DNA from 3 places in the Brevibacillus sp. AG162 genome. Region 2 is predicted to be linked to each of the others. Evidence: predicted binding sites of a transcription regulator. Region 2 holds the regulator's gene; each other region holds the start of a gene.

Region 1 (6,702 bases), on a different contig from region 2:
GCAGTTTTTTGAGTAAATAGGATGAAGCCACTCGGACGCCGGGCGGCAATGGAAGTGGAGGATTTGGTAATGGAGAGACACCCAATTACTCCTTACCAGTTGAAATTACCAATTTAGCGGGTTAAAAAACTTTATCGTCTGGAAATGTTCATTCTTTGGGTGTAAGTGCGGAAGGAGTTGCTTTTGGCTGGGGAGGCAATACTTTCGGACAAATTGGAGATGGAACCAAAAGTGGCAAAATCACACCAATTCAAGTTAAAAAAAGCGCCGCTGCGTTAGGCAACCAACAAATGACTCCTGAATTCATCAGGGGTCATTTTCTACTTGGGTTGTAATACGAAATGTACTCCTCAACTTGTGCTCGTAATTCCTGAATAGAAGTACACGTATTATACTCCAGCTCATTCTCATATGGCCCAAAAAGGTCTCCATTGAAGCATTATCCCAACAGTTTTTCTTTCGGGACATTGATTGCTGAAATCCTGCTTTGGCGACGAGAAGACGAAATCCAGGGTGAGGATAATGCATGCCTTGATCAGAGTGTAAAATAGCTTCAGGAAGAAGAAAGATGGTGAGCCAGGATCTCTTATGTTGACCCATCTTTGAACTACCGACAGGTAGGCACATTGTCCATTCCCATAGTGCAAATAGGTAATATCGGTGAGCAAAACCTTTTCTGGTTCTCCCTGATCAAATTAGCGGTTGAAAAGATTTGGGTAGGTTTGGTGTTCTATCGTTGCTTTCGCCATTTTACGATAGGGGTTTGCTTGACGAATGGTTGCAACAAGCTTATATTTACACATTAATCTACGGATTTTCTTATGATTCATAATAATGCCATGTCTGCACTCAAGCCTCATTTTAATTACTTAAGCTCCTGCTTTTCCTTTCAAAGTATCAAATTGCTCTTTGATCAGCAAAAGATCAGGCTCGTCCGATTTCTCACGTAACTGTTTTGTTTCTTCGTTACTTATCCAGCGATAATAGCCACTTGAACTGACGCGAGCTACCTTGCACAAATAACGTGTGATACGTCGCAAGCTGTAATGACGAATGACATGGTTAATGATCTGATTGCGCTCGGAGGGCGTTAGCTTCTCCTCTGTATCTTCTGATTCTCGAGCGCCTCGAGCTTTTTTAGTAGGTCGTTCTCAGCCTTCAATAGTATATACGTGCTTCAGCACGTATTAGCTTTTCTTCAACGGACAATTCTCCAGAAGGTCTTCGACCTGTACTTCCTTTCCCTCTTGGCTCTTCAAGTAGTCCTGCCTCGCCATGAGCTTCATTTATATTACGCTAACGTCTAAGGCAATGCTTTGGTTTTTTCGACCGATCATATCCACATCCAATCCAGTATTACGAAAAAGTTCGAAAGGCGTTTTAGGGCATTTTTGTTGACATCAAGTAAAGCAACTCCCCTGAAGAAATTGGTGAACTAGTTGTGAAACAAGAGCGAGAATTATTCGTCAAAGTAAGTAAGAGGTAAAATTCCACATATTTACAGCTCGAGAGCGTTATAGTATTCTATCTTTTGTAACAAAATAGAAACAGAGGAAGTGAAATGAAAAAAGGCACCTCATTATTGCTAGGATTTTTATCAATTGTCACTTTACTGTCCGTACCAAACAACGCTTCTGCTTATTCCACTACAGGGTACTATTGGGATAAGAGTGTAGTTAGGTTTAACTACGCTGATGATATGAGTAGTGATTACGAAGACGAGTTCAAGGACGCTTTAGCCTCATGGAATAATGCTGTAGAAAAACATATAGGCTTTGGGTGAGATACAAAAAAGAGCAGAGTGTTCATCTTTAAAGAGGAGGACTATGGAAAAACAGGCTGGACTGCCGAAACATCAGTTACTCCGTACGATGGATCAGATATTATTAGAAATGCCTCGATGAGTCCCAACTCTTATTACATAGACGATATGAGTGCAAGTAAAAAAAAGGTGTTTTTGCTCACGAACTCGGTCATGTTCTTGGCTTAGACCATGCTAAAGACCCTCAACAAGTCATGTCTACTACTAAAGATGGGCGGAAAGTAAAAGAGCCTGGAGACGATTAAATTGCTGGTTATAATAATGTAAAGTGAATTAATCTCATATAGGAAGAATGAAAAATATAATGAAGAACAAAAGACAAATCATATTATCAACACTTGCATTAGGTGTTCTTGTCTGTGGGGGCTATCTATTTTTAGATTCTAATAAAATCGAAACGAGTCATGCTTACGACCAAACATCTCATAATCCAGCAAAAAGCGATAAGCAGATAATAAAAAAAGTAGATGTATCGGGAGATGTAGTAGAGGGTTTCGACAGTATCCAAAAGCTTAATGAAAGCGCTGAAGTGATTGCCGAGGTTGAAATCAATGAATCGGAGAGCTTCCAGTATAAAAACGTCGTTTTTACCCTTAGTGATGCAAAAGTCAAGCAAGTGTATAAGGGTGATGTAGATCCGGAAAGTGTGATCAAAATACTAGAGACCGGCGGATATAAAGATGGAACAGAGTATACTTTTGAAGGCAATGAAGTATTCGAATCAGGTGAAAAAGCGTATGTATACTTAGAAAAATATGAAGGTCCCGTTGCCGAAGACGCGTACGTAATTAAAGGGGGTTATCAAGGGAAATTCCTCGAAGAAGAAGGTAAGTTGCAGTTTCCTAACGGAGTGGCTAAAGGATTGCAAGTAAAAAGTGAAAGTCAATTAGAACTTGACTAAAATTAATGACACTAGACTTGCCCCCGCAAACACGCGAGGGCAAGTGTTTTAATCTTGCAAATTAACTCGCCCTGGTGATTAGCTAAGGCTGGTTCCTACATCAACCCAATCGTAGCAAGGGTTTAAATACAAAACCGAATTGATAGAAGGCCTCCCACATGGAGGTTTTTTTATTTGCATGTTCGCAATCTGTTCGTATAAAACACAAACAAACGTTCCTGTTTTCGTGGGAGTGGTTATTATGGCCTTATCTGATGTTGAGCGTAAGGTGCTTCGGATTATTGGAAATTATTCAGCAATGAAACCGAGACCTCCGAGTGTCGATGAGATATGCGTAAAGACCGGACGAAGCCACGAAGAAGTAATGGCGGTAATAAAAGTATCTGGCGAAGAATACATCGAGTGGCAAAGGTCGGAACCTTACAAGATGGAAGTATTTGAAACGTGGGAACGAAAGGGACGGTTATAATGGCAAAGAAAATCGAAAACTTATTCGGACCATCACGGTTTGTATTACCGGAGCAACGTGAACTATACCTGCAAATGAAAGAAGACGACAAACTCGTACCCATGCCTATACTTGGGCAGGATGAGCTTGAATCGTTTCATTACCAATTTAGAAACGCAGGACGAGAAAACTATGCTGTCGCGAATACTTGGTGGAAACATAAGGAGAATAGCATTGGAACTACGTGCAGGATGTGGAGAAAAGTTGAGTGGGTAGATACGAATAGCAGAAAGGTAAAGTTGCTTACAGATGAAGATGTCCAATGGATTCCGATGGATACCATTAGTGATGTTAGAAGCTAGGGGGTTCAATAGATGGCACAAGCATCTACACCAAAAAGACCTAATCGAGACGAGTTTGAATTAGAGGAATTGGGGAATCAGCTCGTAGAAGCAAAAGTGATGGCGATGAGAGGTCATTAACTGTATGGGGGATGTCGGAGAAAGTGCGGGGGCGAATCACGGTTCTTGACTCGCGTACGAGACTCGTTCACGTTGAAATAGACGAAACAACGAGGAAAACTCCTTTCTTAGATTTTATGAAAGATAGCTACATATAAAAAGAGAAAGTACAAATTGAATGTCTTCGAAAAAACTACGACCCGTATCTGTAAAAAAGCAGAGACTGGTCTTTTGTTTATTTTTGGTAGGGCAAAATAGCCACACTTTCCGATATTTACAAAAGAATGCTATTATCATGAATGGAAAACTGTTGCAGAGGTCCACAACATAGAGAGAAGAGAAGGTGCATTCATACGAGAATTAAAGAGATTGATTATCTAAGGGCTATCAGTGCTATTGCAGTAATCTTAATCCATGTAACAGCGAGTTATGTAGAAACTAGTGTTATGGCGTTTGCTTGGAATCAGGTAGCGCGTTTCGCTGTACCAATGTTTATTCTACTTTCAGGGTTAAGTCTTGCCTTAAGTGACCGGGGGAGGATAGGGAAACGAGAGTTTTTTAAAAGGCGGTATAATAAGATCTTACTACCGTATTTGATCTGGAGCATACTTTACTTTACCTATGCCCAGCAATACAATCTTGGGTCAGTCGAACCCTGGGTTCTTTTAACAACGCTAGGGAAGCATATGGTGAAAGGTACGGCTTACGTTCACCTATATTTCTTGGTGATCATTTGCCAACTCTATCTAATATATCCATTCTTGAAGAGTCTTCTACGGACGAAGACGAATTGGACGCTAACAGTTTCGTTTATATCGACCTTAGTAATGCACATGGCAATTTATTTACATGCCAACCAACTCATCGTACTACCTAGCATCAAGGTACCTTATGTTATTCTTTTTCCTGTATGGGTGTTTTACTTCGTTTTGGGAATGTTCGTGGCAATGAGATTTAATAAATTCTCAGCATTTGTCGGAAAGCTGACGCTCTGGCAAACGTTTGTACCATGGTTAGCCTCTCTGATCGTATTGGTGGTCGATAGTAAATGGACGGACACTTTTGCCTCCTCAACTAAGCCGAGCACTTTGTTATACACGGTTGTAAGCGCCTTGTTCATGTACAGGCTGTCTACAAGCATGACTGGTTGGCCAAGGAAGGTATTACACTCGGTCTGTTGGTTCTCTACCCATTCCTTTTTCATTTACCTGATCCATCCTTTGATCATTAGTGAACTGTTTCACTTCAAAGGATTGAGAGTAGGAGATTCAGGATTAGTAATGTTATTTATACTTACGATTGTATGTTCCTGTGTCCTTACCTATTTGGGCAGTCGGTTTAAATTCGTCCATTTGTTCGGGGGAGTCTTCATCAGACCAAAGCTGAGAAAAGAAATTGATACAAAGGTAGATTATTCAAATTGAGAAGCAGTTGTAGATAATTGAGGATACCTTTTCTAACTGGGCACCGAAAAACACCAAGGTAAACGAACTTTGAATAAACAACAAGGAAAATCCCTTTCCTGGTCATTATGAAGGTACTTACGAGTAATTACCAGCGCATGTGTCTTTTGGTATTGATACAATTGTAGTGGTGATGATATATGGAATTTATATACCTGACGCTGCTCGAGCAAGCTGATAATCCATTCATCGCCAGTATTCGTAGACTATATTCTTTCAGCATAGACGAGCGTTAAGAATGTACGAGGCACCTTCCTGTTATAGGAGGTGCCTCGGCATGTTATTTGGTATATTCCATTACTTCAAAGGATTGAATCTTACTGAAAGCTACATAATCTTTTCGAGCGGTAAACGGCCCTTTGTTAAAGTCCTTATCGAACATGTATGTTTCTTTTCCTCTACCGTCAGCGCGGTCATTGTACCAGTCAATGAAGTCCTGTACTTCGGATGCAGTCAGCTCAAATTCTTTTTCAAGTCCACTGATCATTTTAATTACAAGAAGTGCGTTATCACCAGTTGGAATTGGTTCTGGATCAGGGTCTGGGGTTGAATTAATTTTCTCCATCATTTCCATTTGGCCTAATGAAATCGCCCATCCACCATTGTTCGCAGTAATAAAAATTCTGTACTTGTTATAGCTATTTGAGTTGTTGAACATAAATTCTTTCTTGGTGCCTGGAACCCAGTCCGTGATACCCGATTGTGAATCTAAAACGATCCAATCGGCTCCATTCCATGCTTGAAATTGCCAATCTTTTGGTGCCTGTGACATACCATCAGTCGGACTACCTGAATGAGCATAATTTTTGGGTTCCAAAGTATATTTTTGTATTTGTTTCTTTGAGGTAAATTCAAATTGTAACCACTCATTTGATGTAGTTAGTGAAGCCCAAACATCAAAGCCATCAGGAATTGTAGTATCATCAAAAGCCAAATAAGCAAAATACTTTTGTTGTTCTTGGTTTTCACTACTTGCACTTGCGATTCCCTCTGGTGATGAGTGGCTTGTCATTGTAGGAATCAAATCCTTAGTATATTGATCCTCCGCATGACCAATGTTCTGGCCAGAAAATAAAATGGAAAACATAAGAGCAAAGCTAAAGAATTGCTTGCTGAACCTCTTTGTTAAAATCATTATAATCCCCCTTGAAATGTTAAAAATGGATAATAAAACAAATTACTTCAGAAATATATTACATTTCGATGATTTGAGCAAAACAGTAAAAGGAATAAATTCAAATCAAAGGAATGCTCAGGGGAATGTTCATAAGGTGTTCAAGAAATAGCAAACCCGTCCCTGTTTTGAGGGGACGGGTTTCTTTACTAATACCTATACTACTGCTTTTCCCACTTGCCGTTTTCCAGTACGAACTCTACAGCTGTGTTCGTTCCATCCGCATATTGCCGCAGTACGTACAGACTTTCGCCGGATTCGTGTAAATGGATTTGAGGCATTTTATCGCCCACTGAAAGATTGCTAGTCAGCTCTTTAACCTCTTTGAATAGGTCTTTGTCCATTTTCCAAACGTCGGCTTTTTCAATTGCGCGTATTTAGACAAATCTACGCCAGTGTCGGCAACGATCTCCGTAGCTCTTTGAGTGAGTAG
Region 2 (6,702 bases):
GACATCCAATGGTAAAGACTATAAGGCACTCCAGATCGGAACGGTCATGACGCACCCGGCTTATCGCACCCAAGGATTGGCAGCGAAATTGATGAACCATATTCTTCAAACATGCGAGAAGGAATACGATTTTATTTATTTGTTTGCCAACGAAACTGTGCTCGATTTTTATCCGAAGTTCGGATTTGAGAGAGTACAGGAAAGTAGTTTTCGCTTAATGGCGTCTGATTTGAAAAAGCAAGTAGGAAAAAAGTCGGTCTTGCGCAAGCTAGATGTTGATAATGAGGTTGATTTTATCATCATGAAGGAATTTGCTGCCAAACGAATTCCTGTTTCATCGAAATTGGGCGTCAAGGATAGCGAGCATCTGTTGATGTTTTACTTTCTGCTCGTTTTTCGGGATGCGATTTATTATGTCGAAGAAGAGGATGTGATTGTCTTATTTGAACAAGAAGATGACCACCTGCATGTATTTGATCTAGTAAGTAAAAAACCAGTTGATATAGAAGCAGTCCTTTCTCATTTGGTAACGGCTGAGACAACGATCATTCATTTTCACTTTATGCCGGATAGTGAGAATGAAAAGATCCAATCTGCATGGATGACAACGACGGATGATGCCTTATTTGTTCGTCCCTCGTTAAAAATGGAGAGAGAGCATTTTCGTTTTCCGCTTACTTCACACGCATAAAAGGTTTGAAATGACACGTCAGGTGAAACAGTAAAGTAGAAGAGAAAAAGCAGACGTCCAGTATGGAAGGGTGTGAGGGGAAAAGCATGTGTGGCCGTTTTACTCTCGTAACGAACTTGGAAAAATGGAAGGAACGGTTCCAAATCGAAGTCATTCCATTTGATGCAAAGCCACGGTACAATATTGCACCGGGTCAGTTCATTCCAGCGATTATTGCTAATCGTGGCGAGCGACGTATGGGTCAGTTGAGATGGGGGTTAGTGCCGTCGTGGGCTGCCGATGAGAAGAGCAGCTACAAAATGATCAATGCGCGTTGCGAGACATTAAATGAAAAGCCCGCATTCAAACAGCTTTTCGCCCGAAAGAGATGCATCCTTCCTGCTGACAGCTTTTATGAGTGGATGAACGCCATTACAGGGAAGCAACCGATGCGGATCATGATGAAGACCGGGGAACCATTTGCTTTTGCTGGCCTGTATGATACGTGGACGAATCAAGAGGGAGAAAAAGTACATACCTGCACGATTGTTACGACAAAGGCGAATGAGCTCATGAAGAATATACATGAGCGAATGCCTGTCATCTTAAAGAAAGATGACGAGGACTTATGGCTTGATCGGGAGAAGTATGATCAGCTGCAGCTACAGTCACTGTTTACCCCCTATGATTCCAGCGAGATGACGGTGTATCCGGTATCTACCAAAGTGGGCAGTCCCAAAAATGATGATCCTTCCTGTATTCAAGAAGTAGACATCGGTTCTTTGTTCGAAGATTAATCCTTTCGCAGGAGCTGAATTCTTTGTCGTAATTCCTGGTCGGTTAACGGCTCCAATTGCAACAATGCCTCATAGGGATCATTACCCGGAATATGAAAGTATCGAGCAAATGCAGGCTCTGTTTTGATGCCGCTTTGCTTCAGAGATCTGATATGTTGGTACGCATCCAAGCCTCCTATGTCTAACAATCGTGCTTCAATGTCCATATGACGGTAGGCATTTTGCTTTTCGACAGCCACCGGTTGAGCAAACAATTCAAACCAAAAGTCAGCTGTGAAAAACGAGATAACGCACGTGGGAATACTTTTTACATCCAGGTATGTCACTTCAAATCCGGGCAAGCAGCCAAACGCTGTACGAACAGCTTGCTCAAACTGTTCCAGATCATGACTTTCGCAAATAATGTCTAGATCGCTTTCCTTGACATCAATGTCTAATGGGATGGTTCCGGCAAGCACTGGGCGGTAATCGGATAGTACTTTCATGATGTGCGTATGTTGAATCGCTGCCCACGCCGCTTTTTGGCGCATCGTTCCTCTGCCCAAGTAAGAGAGATCATGCCAATTTCTCATGAGACTACCTCCATGTCTACTTTCTTTTAAAATAGTTTAGACAAAAGTGAATAAGTACGCAACGAAATCGGTCATTACTCGTATACCTAGATGAAGGGAGTGTAGTGGATGGAAATATTTTTGTGGGTCGTGGTTGTGTTATTGTTCTTGCTAAGCATCGCAGGAATTTTTTTACCCGTTTTACCTGATACGATCTTGCTGTGGGCGGGCTTTTTGCTCTATCACTTTTTCATTGCAGATCCGGGAGCGGGATTGCCGGCATCCTTTTGGTGGGGAATGGTCGTTCTAAGCATTCTGCTATACGGTGCTGACTTACTGACGAACATGTACTTCGTGAAAAGGTACGGGGGGTCCAAGTGGTCGTCCGTTGCGGCTGCGGTCGGAATTATCCTCGGGATTTTCGTTTTCCCACCGTTTGGTATGCTGATCTTGCCGTTCGTATTTGTCGTTCTGGTAGAACTGATGGTACAGAAGCAGTCAATGGAGCGAGCAGTGAAAGCGGGCGTAGGCTCACTGATCGGATTTTTGGGCAGTGCGGTCGTAAAAGTCATTTTGCAAGTTACAATGATCATCTGGTTTTTTATCGCCAGATAACATACAGAAAACGAAAAGGACAGCCTCGGCTGTCCTTTTTTACGTGGAAACTAGTGAATGAGTCGATAGACACCGATGACTTTACCGAGAATGGTGACATGTTCCAGAATGATCGGTTCCATCGTGGCATTTTCCGGTTGGAGACGGAAGTGGTTCTTTTCTTTGAAAAATCTTTTGACGGTGGCTTCGTCTTCTTCTGTCATGGCTACGACAATGTCACCATTGTTCGCTACGTGCTGTTGGCGAACAATTACGTAGTCCCCGTCGAGAATCCCGGCATCAATCATACTGTTCCCGGAGACGCGCAGCATATAGACCTTGTCAGAAGTCACGATATTATCTGGAAGCGGGAAGTATTCTTCCACATCCTCAATGGCAGTAATCGGTTGTCCAGCGGTTACTTTTCCGATTACTGGCACACGGACGACAGAGTCTTCGAAATTGTCTTGAAAACGATCTTCATCTGATAGCAATTCGATGGCACGAGGTTTGGTAGGATCTCGACGAATGAGGCCTTTTTTCTCTAAACGTGCCAAATGCCCATGTACCGTTGAGCTGGAAGCTAGTCCAACAGCTTCTCCAATTTCACGTACAGATGGCGGATATCCTTTATCACGAACTTCCTTTCGTATGAACTCGATGATGGCTTGTTGTCTACTCGATAATTTTGACATAGAAAGACACCCCTGATTTCTCGAACATATTTTCCTATATTATACCATGGGAGCTTGCGTTCGACAAACATAAGTTCGATTATTTGTTGACATGAACATATGTTCTCATTTATCATGAGGTTACAAGTGATCAGAACGTATGTTTGTGAGGGGGCCATTATCATGAATTCATCGACAGTACGTAATCGTTTCGAGAAAAAAGAAGAACGCCGTGTTCGTTTTGGTATCACGAGAGGACAAGCTCTCTTGTTTCTTATTACATTTACTCTCTTTTTTTACTTGTTGACCGAACTAGTGTTTGCTTCTTCGCCAATGGAGGAGCCAAAGGGTAGAGAGGTAACTGTACAATCCGGAGATAGCCTATGGTCATTAGCTGTTCAATACAATACAAATCAGCATATGGATGTTCGTGACTATATAATAGAGATTAAGGATGCGAACGGTTTAGAGAGCAACAGGATTTACCCGGGTCAGACTCTCATCCTTCCTGATACCCCATAAGTGTTCGGCTGTCTTGCGGGATCATTCGTATGTGGTATAATGAAGCGGCACTACTACAGAGTGGGAGGAACCAGCAGTGGTATCTGACGCAGAAATTAAACGCATTAACGAATTGGTCAAAAAATCTCGCGAAGAAGGTTTGACCGAAGAGGAAAAGCTCGAACAAAAAGCATTGCGCCAAAAGTATATTGACGCCGTTAAGCTTTCATTGAAAGCAAATTTGGACTCCATCCGTTATGTGGAAGACCTTGAAGAAAATAAGCCAAAACAGTAAGATAACAATTACTGATACGACAGACATCCTCGCTTGAAGCTAGGGTGTCTTTTTCTGTAACATACATACGGTTTTGATAGCCAGGGGAGGGAAAGCGATGGCGTGGATAGCTGTGGCGGTTGGAGGAGCAGTTGGCTCTCTTGTGCGCTACCTATTGTCTTTGCTCGCGAATCAGCCGGGATGGCCGTGGGGAACCTGGATTGCCAATGTTTGTGGATCTTTGATCATCGGCATCTTGTTCGTGCTGGGGAAAGAACGCGACATTTTATCTCCAACGCTCTATCTCTTATTTGCAACGGGTGTCATGGGAGGATTTACGACTTTCTCTAGCTTCTCCTTGGAAGTGGTCTCTTTTTGGGGAGAAGGTCACCTGTTGCGTGGCACTTTGTACGCTCTTCTCAGTTTGGGAGTCGGCCTACTCTCTTGTGCGGTTGGAATATGGTTGGCTAGGCAATGGTCCTGATACGTTCAATGACACGATACATGTGAGGGGGAATGAATGTGAGTACACAGCATCGTGATTATGAATTGGAACAAAAAAAGCTGGATGAAACCATTTCAGCGATCGACGAAGAAATGGAGCAGCTTCGCAATGATATTCGCGAGGCAACGGATGACTATGTGAAACAGGTCGTGAACTATAAAAAGGCAAAGGATTTGCGCTACCTGGAAGATCAGGGTCGAGAGAAGCCTTATTTCGGCAGAGTGGATTTCTTGAAGGATGAAATCTACGAGCTGGATCAGGTCTACATAGGAAAACGAGGAATTGTACGTAGCGATACATTTGATTCTGTCGTCGTAGATTGGCGTGCGCCTATCGCCGGTCTTTATTACTCTGGTGAGAGCAAAGACGCGTTTTACCGGATGGGACGCGAGATCGTACGTGGTGAAGTTCGATTAAAGCGTAATTTTGCGATTGAAGACGGAAAGATCGTCGGCATCTATGATGGAGCGGTAAAAGAAACGATTAACCGCGAAATGGGGCATCCCGACGAATTTTTGCAAGAGGGCTTCATTGATGAGTTTTTGGCTGCCAATCTGAATCAGGCAAACGATAGCAGGCTAAAAGACATCGTCGCTACGATTCAATCCGAGCAAAATGATATAATCCGGGCGGAAAAAGAACGACCCATTGTTGTGCAAGGAGTAGCGGGGAGCGGAAAAACGACCATCGCGCTGCACCGACTCTCCTATTTGATTTATAACTACCAGGATTCCATGATGTCCAAAAAGTTCATGGTGTTTGCACCTAACCGGATGTTTCTTACCTACATATCCGAGGTTTTACCTGAGCTGGGAGTCGATGACGTTCAACAGTCTACCTTTGTAGATTGGGCAGCGCGTCTTGTGAAGCCTCTGCTGCCAAAAGGATGGAGAATCGTGAGTCCAGATAAGCCTCTTCAATTGTTCTTCGAAGAGGGGCAGGATGAGCGCCAGCAAGAAATGACGCGAAACAGGCTTCGCTTCAAAGGATCGCTCGCTTGTCGAGAGGCACTGGAGCAGTACATTCGGCATATCGTCGAAACAAGAATCCCTTTTAAGAAGCTCAGCTTTTTATACAACAAAACGAAGCAAGTCTTTTCCATTCCCGGTGATTTTATTCGTCAGTGCTTCCTGGAGCAATTCGCGAATATGCCGTATCATCGCCGGGTAGAAGCGCTTCGCAAGCATTTGAAACAAGAAATGAACAAGCAATTGTTTGCCCATTTGCGAGAGCGAAAAGTCGATTTGGACAAAGAAGGCTTGTACAAATTCGAGAAAATGCTGGAGCAAATACTGGATACGTACCTGACTTCGTTTCCAAGACTGGAGATCTTCGCAGCTTATCGCGAGTTGATTGCTGACGAGGAATTGCTGCGCAAGCTCGTACCTGCTGACATTTCAGACGAAGTTGTTCGTGATGTGACGCAGTCAAGTGCTGCGCTGTTTGCAGAGGAGAGATTGGAACCGGAAGATATCGCGCCATTGCTATATTTGCAGCATATTGTTGAAGGAATGAATAAAGCGGAACATTTTGATCATACGGTCGTGGATGAGGCACAAGACTTGAGTGCGTTAGAAATAGCCGTGATTGCATTGGCAACCAAGCGAAACTCGCTCACGATCGTGGGAGATATTGCGCAAGGCATTCATAGCTACCGAGGGATTCATGCGTGGGAAGAGTTGACGAAGGGGATTTTTGCACATCTGTTTCCTTCCTATTATACGTTGTCGCAAAGCTATCGTTCGACAATAGAAATCATGCGCTGTGCCAATGAAGTGTTGCGGCAAATTGAATTGCCAGAGACGGTATTGGCAAAACCGGTTTTGCGGCATGGTGAAAAACCAATCATGGTTAAGGCTCGTTCACGAGTGCAACTGTGGGAGGACATCTCTTCGCGTGTGGCTGCCTACCAGTCGAAAGGCTTCAAAACGATTGCGATCGTAGCGAAAACCATTCAAGCCAGTAAAAAAGCACATAAAGGCCTGCAAGACAAGGTCGCTGATCTGACTCTGTTAGGCAGCAAGGATAACCAATTTCCGGGTGGCGTCACCGTCATGCCTGCTTTTTTAACGAAAGGCTTGCAGTTCGATGTGGTCATTTTACTGGATATAGACGCCTATCAAAATAATGAATGGG
Region 3 (6,702 bases), on a different contig from region 2:
CCAAAAATTGTTAACGATTTCCTCGTTAATGTCCCATGAGTAGGCGGAGTTTATACGAAAAAGACCGTCACAAAAATGTGACGGTCGGGCTTGATAATAGGATAAGGGCGTTTGGAAGAGTAGATTATTTACGATAGAGCGGATAATCAACCTCAGTTGGTACTTGAATCAACACCAGTCGGAGCGGAGCATTCGTTGATGCTTGGTAGATGGCTGTGCTGTTTTCCTTGGAGGAGAGAACGACAAAGTCACCTTTGGTTGCCGGGGTGTGGTTCTCGCTGATCGTTGTTTTCTCTGCAACGCTTCCGTTCCCTTCCACGATGACGACTGCATGAGCATAACCAGCCGGGAGTTCTTTTGCATACGACTTTCCAGCGGGAATCGTGATGTCACTCATCAAGGAATCTGTGACCAACTGAATCGGCGCAGACGATCCGATGATGTGTTTTACTTGCACACCATCAGCATCCTCAGACGGAAACTCCTCATGATCATACTGATGGTAAGTCGGGGGTTGCTTCGTCGTTTGTGCGAGATGCGGTTCAAACCAGATTTGAAACATTTCCGTATCCTTGCCAAGCTCTTCTGCATGGTACGCGCCTGAACCCGTTTGCATGATCTGTGCGCCGCCTGTCGACACCTCTTGAAGATTTCCGAGCGTGTCCCGATGTCCGACTGTCCCTGTGAGGACGTACGACAAAATTTCAAAGCCGGAGTGAGGGTGCAGCGGAATTTCAAATGTCTTCAGTGATTTTGCCCATGCCCAGTAAAAAAGTGGTCCTACCCGTTTGACAACGGAGCCTTCATGAGGGAAGCCAATTGGTTTATTCTCTACGATTTCACCGTCGCCAAAATGTCCTTTTGCTTGCTCGTTCTGTGTGTAGACGCGGATTTCCATCACTGATGTTTCCTCCCTTAATACGATTGCTGGCTTACGGGTTGTGAGGAGTCACCATTAAAACAAAACGTATGCGCCTGGACCGATCAACGCCACACCAATAACAACTGCGATTAACGTCAGGTTGTATTCGAATCCGTTTTGTGTGACCCAATATCCATTTTGACCGTGTACCTTCAGAATGGCAACCAGCATTGTGAAAGCGAGCAAAATAGCACTTGGCCAGATACCTACGCCTGCTGCAAACATGAGACCGCCAACGAGCTCAGACAATCCAGCCACAAAGGCCATCGCTACGCCAGGTTTCACTCCGATAGACTCCAGCCAGCCGCCGGTTCCTTTCAAACCATAACCGCCAAACCAGCCAAACAGTTTCTGCGCACCATGACCTGCAAACGTCAAACCGATGACCAAACGAATCAACAATAATCCAGTATCCAACACTTTTCATCTCTCCTTAATTGTTTTTAATTAGTGTATCTTTAATTTAAGATATTGTCCAAAAAGGCTGGCGGGCCTTAGAAGGATTCCGCCAGTTTTGCTGCTTTTTCTACACCAGCTGCAACAAGCTCAGCTGCTTTGTCTTGGAATTGGTTGTGACCTTCTACAATCACTTCCGATACATTGCTGATGCCCCAGAAGCCGAGGAGCGTGCGAACGTATTTGTTTGCCATTTCGATTTCAGCCATAGGCCCTTCGGAATAAACGCCACCGCGTGCGCTCAACAGCGCTACTTTTTTGTCGCCCATCAGACCAACTGGACCTTCAGCTGTGTACTTGAATGTTTTGCCTGCTTGGGAGAGGTAATCCATATAGGAGTGCAGAACAGCAGGAACAGTGAAGTTCCACATAGGGAAAGCAAATACGATTTTGTCTGCTTCTGTAAACTGGTTCAGGTATTTGTTAACCAAGTCGGCACGTTTTTGCTCATCAGCAGACAGCTCGATGCCGTTTCCTGCTTTCCACATAGCAGTCAGCATGTCGTTCCCGTAATAAGGGAGGTTTTCAGCAAACAGATCCAGCTCAACGATTTCGTCGTTTGGATGTGTTTCTCTGTATGCTTTGGTGAAAGCTTCGTACAGCTTTACACTGGTAGCCTGCTCAACTGGGCGATCGTTTGCTTTGATAAAAAGTACTTTACTCATGAAAATCATATTCCCCTTCCGATTAGTAAGTCACTAACTTTTAATGTGTAAATCTTGATTTTAAGATTATTACGTATCAGATCTTTTGTCAACACTTTTTTGAAACGATTGTGGTGAAGAGCGGGGACTGCTCATCTAATAAGTAGCCTGAGCAGTGCGTCCCAGCTTTTTTAGCAGCTCGATTGCTTGACGCTGTTCTTCTAGTGTGAGACCTTCCATCGCTTTCTCAATGGCACGTTGATGAGGGGGGAAGATTTCAGACAAAAATTGATGCCCTTTTTCCGTGAGTTCCGCAAAAATGACGCGGCGGTCTTCCGAACAGGGCTTGCGAATGAGCAGTTGCTTCTTCTCGAGTTTGTCCACAACGTATGTGATGTTTCCGCTGGAGATCAATATTTTTTCGCCAATTTGCTGCAATGGTTGAGGACCTTTATGAAATAATACCTCTAGTACCCCGAATTCAGTTGGATTAAGTCCATGCTCGCGAATGTGACGATTGGAGTGAGCGGTAACCCAGTTGTATGACCTCGATAAAACTACAAAAAGATCGAGGGGATCATTTCGCAGTGATTTGTCAGACATATGGACCCTCCTTTACATCGAAACTTGGATATCTTGAATTTAAGATAATCCTACATGATCATATTCAGATTTGTCAAATTGAGATAAAAAATAAAATGAAAACGCCTGTACAAACAGTTGTCTTAGTGATAAACTTTTGTTTGTAAACGAGCTGTGAAAGCGAAACAGAAGAAAGGAGGATGACCGTGGAAAAAGACATGCAGATCCTTCATCATATCCGGCAAAATCCTTTTATCACGCAACAAGAGCTGGCTGATCTGATTGGCATCTCACGTTCAGCGGTAGCTGGCTACATCGCACAGTTGACCAAACGCGGGGAAATCAAAGGACGGGCTTATGTACTTCGTGATGAAGGAATGATTGCTTGTATTGGTGGGGCCAACCTAGACCGCAAAGCACGTGGCAAGCAACAGGTGCGTCTACACTCATCCAATCCCGTAACGATTATGGAATCGTGTGGAGGGGTGGCACGGAATATCGCGGAGAACCTCGGTCGTCTTGGCTGCAATACGTCCCTCATCACCAGCATTGGTGAGGACAAGGAAGGCGAATGGCTCTTGCAGGAGACGAAAAAACACGGGGTGCACATCAGCCAAGTGTGGCGACTGCCTACACAGCGGACGGGAACGTATACGGCGCTTCTCGATATCGATGGCGAGATGGTTGTTTCCTTGGCGAACATGGATATTTACGATGCGCTTACACCGGAGATGTTCGCGGAAAAATGGTCGCACATTGCAGCAGCCCACGTGGTTTTCATCGATACAAACATTCCGGCGGACTGCTTGGCCTACATCATCGAACGATGCCGGGAAGAAAACATCCTGCTCTTCGTTGACCCGGTCTCTTCCATTAAAGCAAAGAAGCTCCCACAGCAATTGGACGGAGTAGAAGCGATTTTGCCGAATCGCGAAGAAGCCGAGCTGATGGCTGGCATAAAGATCACGACGATCGAAGAATGCGCCGAGGCTTGCCGCAAGATCAGGGAACGAGGCGTCAAGCACGTCATCGTGACCTTGGGTGAAGAAGGCATTTACTATCAATCCGAGGACGTCGAGGAGCATATGTCTCCGTATCCAACGCAAGTAGTAGATGTAACAGGTGCAGGAGATGCGTTCGCGTCGGGACTCTTGTATGGCATTGTAAACGGAGAGTCTTTCCAGAGAGCGTGCCGCCTTGGATTGGCAGCATCCGCTCTGACATTGCAAACAGAGCAGTCCGTATCTCCTCTATTAAAAGCAGAACAATTGGAACTGGCCGTAGAACAATTCGAAAAGGAGCGATAAGAGATGAAACAATATTTGACCTTTACTGAGGAAGTACGCCACGCACTGGAGAACAACCTGCCGGTAGTTGCGCTGGAGACGACGATTATTTCGCACGGTATGCCATACCCGCAAAACATTGAAATGGCAAAAGAAGTAGAGCAAATCATTCGCGACAACGGTGCTGTACCAGCTACGATCGGGATCATGGACGGCAAAATCAAAATCGGCTTGACTGACAGCGAGCTGGAAGAGTTTGCGACGAACAAAAATGTAGCAAAAGTAAGCCGTCGCGACTTTGCTTACATTTTGGCTAGCGGTAAAATCGGTGCGACTACAGTAGCCGCTACCATGATCGCAGCTGAGATGGCTGGCATCCACATGTTTGCAACTGGCGGTATCGGCGGGGTACACCGTGAAGGCGAAATCACTTGGGACGTATCTGCTGACCTGACTGAGCTGGCGCAAACAGATGTCGCTGTAGTATGCGCAGGCGCGAAATCGATCCTCGATATCGGCCGCACACTCGAATATTTGGAAACACAAGGTGTACCAGTTGTAGGCTACCGCACGGATGAATTCCCATCCTTCTTCGCTCGCGAAAGCGGATTTGGCGTAGACATGCGCATCGATACACCAGAAGAAGTCGGTAAGATGATGAACACCAAATGGGATCTCGGCCTCAAAGGCGGTATGATTATCGCGAACCCAGTACCAGAATCAGATGCACTCAACCACCAGGAAATCGAGGCTGTGATCCAGAAAGCACTCGCAGAAGCAAAAGAAAACAACATTGCAGGGAAACAGGTAACGCCATTCATGCTCGATAAAGTGAAAAAGCTGACAGAAGGTAAGAGCTTGGCAACGAACATCGCGCTAGTGAAGCACAATGCTGAAGTAGCTGCAAAAATCGCGGTGGCTTATCAGAAAGAAGCGAATCAAGGTAAATAAGAGAGAGCGAAGATCGACTAATTGCTTTTCTGAACAACAAAATAGTCAAAGAAAAACGAGCCTCTAGAATCGCTTCTAAGGCTCGTTTCGTTTATTTTACTCACTCCCACCAATGTTGCATTCCACGGATTCCAACATCCCACAGCTTAGCGTTTCCGGAAACGATAATGGTAATTTCGTTTACCTCGTTAAAAGGCATCTCCTTTAAAGCTTCTGCCCCTTGATAGGATTGTTCGTTTAACTGAGATATTTCTTGTCCATCTACGATGATTTTGGCTTCACCCTTAGCGTCTCCATTGTCGGGAATGCCGAAATAGAAAGAAAGCCAGACATTTTCTTTGTTCCCCAGAATATAGTTGTAAGTTTTGGTGGATTCACCTTCACTGCTATACACGTTCATTTTCGGCTCTATTCGCTCACCTGCTACGGTGAAGCTTGGGAGGTTCTCAGTCATTGGTGTCGTTCCTGTCATTTCTTTCATAACCGTTAATGACTGAATAGGGCCTTCTCTTTTTTTGAGGATTTCAGAGACCACCATGATTCCCATTATAAGTACAACAATAGTTAGAGCTGAAGCCATGAGCTTTTTATAAGAAATGTTTGAAGAAAATCCAACTCGATAGGCAACATAGCCAATCGCTGCACCTAATGTATTGGATATCACATCATTTACATCAAAGCTACCAAGATAGGTTAAAGCCTGAAAAGTTTCTAGAACGAGAATCGCTAAGACAAACAAGGATATGAACTTCCCAAATCGTACACGATACAACAGGGGAAACAGTATTCCAAAAGGGATAAAAGCAGCAATGTTTCCAAAATCAACAATCCATGAATAATTTAGTTCTGGAAATTTAAGTGGTACTCCTTCTGGAACAAGGATAAAGGTGTATCCATCTACACTAGTTGCACCGTCGAGCCTGTTAAACGCAAAGAACATAAAAAATAAAATTAAAATCGTATAGCATATGGTGCCAACTAAAATGACTTTCCGTGATTTCGTTTCCATCATTTAATCTCCTTAAAGCTATTTGTTTCTGAATGATCTTACTCTGAACTAATACGTAAGTAATTAGCTGTTAGTCACATCCTTCTTTTAACGGTGTAAAGCTGGGGGATGACATTGCCGTTAAGATCTCCCTGTGTTTTCAGCACTTAAAAGCCCATTTAGAAAAAAATTGAAAAAAGTACTTGATATACCCTGAGGGGGTATTGTATAGTAAAGGTGTGATCAGGAAACAACGTAAGGGAAACGATACGATAAAATATACCCCTATAGGGTATTTGGAGGGATTAGAATGAGTACCAAAACAGCAGAGGCAACAGTCGCAATCTCAGGGATGACTTGCGCAGCTTGTGCACTGCGCATCGAAAAGGGCTTGGGAAAAATGGAGGGAGTGGAAACCGCCAACGTCAATCTGGCTTTGGAAAAATCCACAGTCGTCTTCGATCCAACGAAAACGAACATCGACGACATCCGCTCCAAAATTGAATCGCTCGGCTATGGAGTCATTACTGACAAGGTGGAGCTAAACATCTCGGGAATGACATGTGCGGCCTGCTCCACACGGATCGAGAAAGGCTTGAACAAAACAGCCGGGGTTCTGAAGGCAAACGTGAACTTGGCGATGGAAACAGCCACTGTCGAGTACGATTCATCGCAGGTAAGTGTGACGGACATTATTCAAAAGGTAGAAAAGCTCGGGTATCAGGCGACTCGCAAGGAAGAAGGAAAAGAAGAAGAAAAAGTAGATCGTCGCCAGGAAGAAATTAAACGTCAGACCCGCAAGTTCTGGATTTCCGCGATTCTGTCGCTCCCGCTGCTTTGGTCGATGGTGAGCCACTTTTCCTTCACCTCGTT

What was found. The regulator LexA, encoded in region 2, represses DNA repair genes until DNA is damaged. The targets are predictions, from matches to a motif close to CGAACATATGTTCG.
Region 1: a site for LexA is predicted at 2,929-2,942, ahead of FB479_RS05445 (YolD-like family protein). Genes of this name have one in related genera too.
Region 3: a site for LexA is predicted at 2,755-2,768, ahead of FB479_RS26700 (carbohydrate kinase). Genes of this name have one in related genera too.

What each region holds. Positions count from the first base shown of each region.
Region 1 covers NZ_VFNO01000002.1:129,652-136,353, reverse strand. Annotated here, with positions in the region: partial or broken gene FB479_RS31230 (hypothetical protein) at 144-335, shown strand; gene FB479_RS30745 (hypothetical protein) at 314-376, opposite strand; gene FB479_RS05465 (hypothetical protein) at 1,562-1,783, shown strand; partial or broken gene FB479_RS31225 (hypothetical protein) at 1,966-2,067, shown strand; gene FB479_RS05455 (hypothetical protein) at 2,127-2,723, shown strand; gene FB479_RS05445 (YolD-like family protein) at 3,192-3,533, shown strand; partial or broken gene FB479_RS05440 (YolD-like family protein) at 3,546-3,790, shown strand; gene FB479_RS31220 (acyltransferase) at 3,932-5,056, shown strand; gene FB479_RS30850 (discoidin domain-containing protein) at 5,376-6,230, opposite strand; gene FB479_RS05425 (hypothetical protein) at 6,431-6,613, opposite strand.
Region 2 covers NZ_VFNO01000001.1:786,369-793,070, forward strand. Annotated here, with positions in the region: gene FB479_RS03855 (GNAT family N-acetyltransferase) at 1-691, shown strand, start outside; gene FB479_RS03860 (SOS response-associated peptidase) at 778-1,467, shown strand; gene FB479_RS03865 (DUF4269 domain-containing protein) at 1,464-2,039, opposite strand; gene FB479_RS03870 (DUF456 domain-containing protein) at 2,148-2,633, shown strand; gene lexA (transcriptional repressor LexA) at 2,684-3,307, opposite strand; gene yneA (cell division suppressor protein YneA) at 3,470-3,808, shown strand; gene FB479_RS03885 (DUF896 domain-containing protein) at 3,885-4,082, shown strand; gene crcB (fluoride efflux transporter CrcB) at 4,180-4,545, shown strand; gene FB479_RS03895 (HelD family protein) at 4,584-6,702, shown strand, end outside.
Region 3 covers NZ_VFNO01000012.1:162,048-168,749, reverse strand. Annotated here, with positions in the region: gene FB479_RS26720 (pirin family protein) at 125-898, opposite strand; gene FB479_RS26715 (DoxX family protein) at 956-1,342, opposite strand; gene FB479_RS26710 (FMN-dependent NADH-azoreductase) at 1,417-2,043, opposite strand; gene FB479_RS26705 (MarR family winged helix-turn-helix transcriptional regulator) at 2,179-2,625, opposite strand; gene FB479_RS26700 (carbohydrate kinase) at 2,811-3,911, shown strand; gene FB479_RS26695 (pseudouridine-5'-phosphate glycosidase) at 3,915-4,841, shown strand; gene FB479_RS26690 (VanZ family protein) at 4,942-5,853, opposite strand; gene FB479_RS26685 (heavy metal translocating P-type ATPase) at 6,140-6,702, shown strand, end outside.